DNA from 2 places in the Agarivorans sp. QJM3NY_29 genome. Region 2 is predicted to be linked to the other one. Evidence: predicted binding sites of a transcription regulator. Region 2 holds the regulator's gene; the other holds the start of a gene.
What was found. Region 2 encodes ArgR, which controls arginine synthesis, uptake and breakdown. Its sites were predicted from a motif close to ANTGAATANNTATTCANT; they were not measured.

Region 1: ACRRS0_RS02875 (aspartate aminotransferase family protein) is a predicted target of ArgR. The motif match lies at 2,061-2,078, and genes of this name have one in related genera.

What each region holds. Positions count from the first base shown of each region.
Region 1 covers NZ_CP194036.2:627,476-630,900, reverse strand. The annotation lists gene astA (arginine N-succinyltransferase) at 1-519, opposite strand, end outside; gene ACRRS0_RS02875 (aspartate aminotransferase family protein) at 632-1,843, opposite strand; gene ACRRS0_RS02870 (anthranilate synthase component II) at 2,132-2,716, opposite strand; gene trpS (tryptophan--tRNA ligase) at 2,895-3,425, opposite strand, start outside.
Region 2 covers NZ_CP194036.2:4,144,432-4,147,856, reverse strand. The annotation lists gene ACRRS0_RS18700 (ABC transporter permease) at 1-557, shown strand, start outside; gene ACRRS0_RS18695 (ABC transporter ATP-binding protein) at 573-1,625, shown strand; gene argR (transcriptional regulator ArgR) at 1,649-2,116, opposite strand; gene ACRRS0_RS18685 (transporter substrate-binding domain-containing protein) at 2,305-3,012, shown strand; gene mdh (malate dehydrogenase) at 3,192-3,425, shown strand, end outside.

The DNA.
Region 1 (3,425 bases), 1.5 Mb from region 2:
ACGCCCGTGTTCATCAGAGACCCCCCGCATTTCGGCGATCACTGAATCATTAAAACAATGCGAATGTTCAGCCATCAATAAGAAACGACATTTGGATAATAAGCGTCCATTGTTTCCACGACGATGCGATTCTTGCAAAAACAGCGTACATAACTCAGTCACCCCGGTATAATCATTAGTCAGGGTAAGAGTCTCAACCACGTTATAAACATTGAGGCTACGCGAAGCATGAACCACTTTTCCGAGATGGTAAGTATAGAAGGGGTTACTCATCCCCACAGCCGCATCAATAGCGGTGGTCCCAACCACTTCTCCGGTGTCGCTATCTTCAGCAACCATTAAATAATGTTGATTGCCTGGGCTGTCAGCATCTGCGGTAAAAGAACGTATCGAATGGGCGAGCTTTTCTTTTAAAAGAGGCTCATCAACCGGTAAAGAGGTGAAGCCAACCCCTGAAGCCACCGCCATTTGTAATAACGCAGGATAGTCCGTTTCCTTAATAGGGCGGATAACTAACATAGCGAAGTCTCCATTCATCAAATAACAAACCACCGCGACCCTTTAGAGTCACGCCGAATGATAATAAAGCATTGAAGTGGCCTAGTATCACAAGGAGACTAAGCCCATAAGACTAGCCGTTTACCACTTTGGCAATTGCTTGTTCGAAACGCTGCATACCCAGCTCTATATCAAGCTGAGGAATAATTAAAGAAGGGGTAAAACGGATCACGTTCGCCCCAGCCACCAGAACCATAAGCCCTTCCGCCGCCGCAGCCACTAAGAAGTCGCGCGCACGCCCCTTATATTGCTCATTCAGCACCGCACCCAACAGTAGTCCCTTACCGCGCACCTCAGAAAAAACCTGATATTTATCATTAATCGCCATTAAAGCTTCTCTGAACCACTGCTCCCGTTGTTTCACACCCGCTAATACTGATTCACTATTAACAATATCGAAGGCAGTTGCTGCCACAGCGCAGGCCAAGGGGTTTCCACCATAAGTACTGCCATGAGTGCCGACCTTCATTGAGGCGGCAATCTCAGTTGTCGTCAGCATAGCCGCAATAGGAAACCCCCCACCTAAAGCTTTCGCCGAGGTGAGTATATCCGGCGTGATCCCTAGACCCATGTAAGCGTAGAGTTCCCCTGTGCGGCCGACGCCAGTTTGTACTTCATCAAAAATAAGTAATGCTTGGTGTTTATCACACAGCTCGCGAACTTTTTTTGCAAATTCTAGATCGGCGCTAATGATCCCCCCCTCTCCTTGGAGAGGTTCCATCATCACTGCACAGGTTTGATCATCAATCAACGCTTCCAGCGCGGCGGTATCATTGTAGGGAATGTGCTCAACACCTGCGGGTTTAGGACCAAAACCGTCGGAATAACTCGCTTGTCCACCCACCGTCACGGTAAAGAAAGTACGTCCATGGAACCCTTGTTCGAAGGCAATGATTTTTGTTTTCTCTTGGCTTCCATGTTCAATCGCATAGCGACGAGCCAACTTTAGGGCCGCTTCGTTGGCTTCCGCGCCTGAATTACAGAAAAATACTTTCTCGGCAAAGGTACTATTCACCAATTTTTCAGCCAAACGTAAAGCTGGTTCGTTGGTCAGCACATTACTCAGGTGCCATAGTGTTTGGCCCTGTTCTGTCAAGGTTTTCACTAAGGCGGGGTGACAATGCCCCAAACAGTTGACCGCGATTCCACCAGCAAAGTCGACATACTCCCGCCCTTCTTGATCCCATAAACGAGAGCCCTCGCCCTTCACCGGAATAATCGCCGCGGGGGCGTAATTGGGAACCATGACTTGGTCAAAAAGCGCACGAGTTACAGCATGTGACATGTAGCGTTCTCCTTATCAATCTGGCGATTCCTATAACGATAGCCAGAGAAGTTAACAGTTTGTAAATATTCTTGGGATTATGACAAATATCGAGCATGATGTCTGAGCATACTGCAAAAGCACCATACAAAATATAACCATTTTTACGCAAGTTCAGTGCATAGCTCTAAATAAGCGTCCTGCCAAATAAGCCATTTTACTCTAAAACACATAAACTTTCGCATAAATATGCATAAATTATTCATTCGATTTAATTATAAAATTAAACCGTTATTAAACATTAGCATTCTATATAGTCGAACGAATAAAGTTATCGAGTAAGCCTAAACCTTGTTCAGTAAGAATGCTTTCCGGGTGAAACTGCACCGAGTGGATCGGCAAAGAACGATGCTGCAGCCCCATGATTTCATAAGCTTGCCCTTGCTGATCATGGCTCCAAGCCGTGACTTCCAAACAATCTGGCAGGCTATCAGCCTCTACTAATAAAGAGTGATAACGGGTGACCGCCATTGGACTGACCAAACCCATAAATACTGATTGCTGCTGATGATGGATTGGCCTGACCTTACCATGCATCGGCATGTCCGCTCTGACCACTCTCGCCCCAAAATGCTGAGCGATACACTGATGGCCCAGACACACCCCCAATATAGGCAATTGATCGGCAAATTCAGCGATCACCTGTAAAGATATCCCCGCCTCGTTGGGCGAGCAAGGTCCTGGTGATATAACCAGGTGAGTCGGCGCCATTTGTTCGATCTGCGTAATACTGAGCTGATCGTTACGCACCACCTTAACCTCAACCTTTAACTGCGAAAAATATTGGTAAAGGTTATAAGTAAACGAATCGTAATTATCGATAATGAGTAACATGCAGCCTTATCGTCTCACTCATAATGCAAAGCCATAAAAGAGGACTATCTTATACGATTTTGCTGAAGGTCGGTTGATCTTTCGTTAAGCTAAAAACCCGTGTTCGCTTAAGCAAACGTCTTACAAACACGAAAGCCCAGCATTCACTGGGCTTTCTTCGAACCGCAAGCTGTAAAGGCTATTTTAAGCCGATAAAACCGAGTACCTCATAGACCGAATGTAGTGTTTGGCGAGCTTGCTCACTAGCTCGCGCCGCGCCTTTAGCCATGATTGCTTGCAGGGCTGACTCATCTTCACGCAGCGCATGATAGCGCGCTTGGATAGGTTCCATCATTGCCACCACCGCATCGGCGGTATCCACTTTCAAGTGACCATACATTTTACCAGCATATCCCGCGACCAAGTCATCAATTGACTGGCCAGTTGCCACCGACTGTAACGTGAGCAAATTAGACACACCGGGTTTTTCTTCTCGATCGAAATAGATCCGCGCCTGTTCATCAGAGTCGGTCACCGAAGCTTTAATTTTCTTAGCAATTTGTTTGGGTGTATCGCTAAGCAAGATGAAAGCTTTAACATTATCGTCGGACTTAGACATCTTCTTGGTTGGCTCTTGCAGCGACATCACTCGCGCACCAAACTGAGGAATAAATGGTTCGGGTACCGTGAACACTTCGCCGTAAAGATTATTGAAACGATTAGCAATATC
Region 2 (3,425 bases):
TGCGCAGTTTAGCTGAACTAGCGACTCTAGGTTATGCCATTCCGGGGGCGGTATTAGCGGTGGGGATCCTCTATCCTTTGGGCTTACTAGACAACGCCATCGATGGTTTAATGATCGCCTGGCTGGAACATCCGGTTGGATTAATATTTACTGGCAGCAGTGCTGCATTGGTATTGGCTTACGCCTTGCGTTTTATCGCCTTAAGTTATCGAACGCTAGATGCCAGTTTGACTAAAATCACCCCTGAGATGGATGATGCTTCGCGGGTATTAGGCAGTCGTTCGGGAAGAACCTTATGGCGTATTCACTTCCCTTTGCTCAGACCAAGCTTACTGACGGCGATGTTGTTGGTTTTTGTCGATAGCATGAAGGAACTGCCCATCACTCTTATTCTAAGACCATTCAATTTTAATACTTTGTCCACCCAAGTGTGGGACTTAGCCTCATTAGAACAGTTAGAACAGAGTGCTTTGGCGGCACTCACCATTTTGCTGGCTGGTATTATTCCGGTGATCATCATGAGCCGCAATATTGGTTTATCAGAGCCTCGTCGATAAGGAAGTTTAGCCTCCATGAGTATAGAGTTACGCCAAGTTAATCATTACTACGGTAAGCAGCAAGCACTAAAAGATGTTAGTTTAACGGTGGATAGCCACCAAATTGTTGCCTTACTTGGGCCATCAGGTTGTGGAAAAACCACCTTACTAAGATTGATTGCTGGTTTAGAACGTTTGCAAAGCGGTGAGCTTTATTTGCAACAAAAATTAGTGGCAGCGCCCGCTAAAGGGATTCATCTGCCTCCTGAGCAACGTGCGATAGGCATGATGTTCCAAGACTACGCGCTCTTTCCGCACATGACTGTTCGCGCTAATATTGAATATGGTTTCGCTACTCGTCAAGACCTACCGCAACGACGTCAATGGGTTCAAGATAGCTTAGCAAACATGGGCATGAACGGTTTGCTGGAGCGCTTCCCACACACTTTATCCGGAGGTCAGCAGCAACGTGTCGCCTTACTTCGGGCGCTTGCTCCTGAGCCAAGTACGCTGCTACTTGACGAACCATTCTCGGCCTTAGATGAGCATTTACGTCAACAGGTGCGAGAAGAAACCCTCGATATTTTAAAGAAGAGTGATACGCCGGCGTTAATGGTCACCCATGATCCTTTCGAGGCAATGTTTATTGCCGATCGAATTGTCGTGATGGAGCAGGGTAAAATCATTCAAGATGACACGCCACAACAACTCTACAATCAGCCAAAGAATGCTTTTGTTGCCGCTTTATTTGGCCCGAGTAATCGATTTTCCTCCAAGGTGCGGCAAGGAAAAGTGGTGACGGCTCTGGGCTCATTTGCGGCAGAGCAATTTGCCGACGAGCAAGCAGTTGAAGTGATCGTGCGGGCCAAAGATGTCATGGTTCATCAACTCGAAAATAGTGAGATGATTGAAGCAACTATCATTTCAGTTCATCCCATGGGTAACGAAACCCATTTTAGGCTACGATTAGCCGCGCTACCAGAGCAGGTTTTACATGCTCGCATGCGCGATCATTGGCAGGCTGAACCTGGGGTTAAAGTTTGGTTATCGGTGGAACATTTAGCGGCTTTTGTCTTCCCCAAAGCTTAGTTTGGGGAAGGGGCCATTAGGTGCTAACTGATTTCGAATAGTTCTTTGACTGATTGAAATACGTCAGCAATGTCAATTTGACGGGTAGGGGTGATAAAAATGGTATCGTCTCCGGCAATGGTGCCAAGGATCCCTTCGGCCTTACCTAAAGAATCCAATAGGCGAGCAATTAATTGTGCAGCCCCTGGGCTGGTATGAATGACAATTAGTGCATCGTTGAAGTCCATTTCTAAAACCAAGATTTTAAGTTGGCTAGAAACGGTCGGGACCCCCAATTCGGCAGGTAAACAGTAAACCATTTCCATCTTGGCATTGCGGGTGCGAACCGCCCCAAATTTGCTCAACATTCGTGAGACTTTAGATTGGTTAATGTTTTCAAAACCTTGCTCCTGCAAGGCGGTCACGATTTCAGCTTGCGAACCAAATCGTTCTTCTTTTAACAGTGATTTAAAGGCTTTTATTAACTGTTCTTGTTTATCGCTATATTTCATCGGTGATCCGAGCTTATAAATCCGCAGTTATTGTCGCCAACTTTAACTCTTATATCAACTTTATTCCCCTTTTGTGCATATAAATGCATAGTTTGGCACACTATTCGGTAGTGAAGTTCTCGCTATGAGTTGTTCGAGTGAGCAAAGCTGCATTATCATAGTTATAAAGACATGATGAGTAATCACTTATGCGCTGCAAATTTTTGTTATTTCTATCCTTAATATTGATACATTTTGCTCAGGCAGAGGAGCTACCATTACGGGTTGTCACCGAAGCTTCATATCCGCCTTTTGAGTCGTTTGACCAAAATAAGCAGCTGGTGGGTTTTGATATCGATCTCGCGAAGGCCCTCTGTATGCAGATGAAAAGAGAGTGTCAGTTTTATCACCAACCCTTCGATAGTCTATTGGGCAGTGTGGCGGTTGGGCACTATGATTTTGCGATTTCAGCCTTGGATATTACTGAGCCTCGCCAGCGTTTAGTGAATTTTAGCCACGCTTATTTTGACAATATCGCAGTCTATATTACCAAAGCTGAGTATAAGCTCACATCTCAGTCGGTGGTTGCAGTACAGAATGGTTCCAGTTTCCAGCGTTTCTTGCGTCGCCAACGTAAAGCCATATTCTCTATTTCTTACCCTAGTTATCAATTGGCTTTGCAGGATTTGCTGCAAGATCGTATTGATGCTGTGCTGCTGGATTCTGCTGCGGCGCATTATTGGTTAGTAAAACACCCACAATATGTGCTCCAAACTGATAGAACTTATCCAGCAAGTGGTTTAGGTATTGCTGTGTCGAAACAAGATCAGCGTTTACTCCAGAAAATTAACGACGCATTGAAAGTGTTAAAAAGTAATGGCGAGTATCAGGCTATCTACCAAGCTTATTTTAAGTAGCAAATACAGTTAGACCAAGGTCTAAAACGGGTTGTTAAAGTGTGATTGAGTCGGTCTTTTAGTGTTTTATAGTTGCTTTAAAAATGTTGCTAAATTGTATTTCTTTATAGATTCCGCTATCTTGTGTGTGTCTTTAAAGATTACCCCTCTACCACAATAAAAAAGCATGGAGAAGTTGGATGAAAGTAGCCGTATTAGGTGCCGCTGGCGGAATAGGTCAAGCCCTTTCATTACTATTAAAAACTCAATTACCTGCGGGTTCTGAACTTTCACTTTATGATATCGCTCCTGTTACTCCTGGGGTTGCGGTTGATTTGAGCCATATCCCGACTCAAGTCGCAATACAAGGATTTGCAGGAGAAGACCCGACACCTGCCTTGGAAGGTGCTGACATTGTATTAATTTCAGCGGGT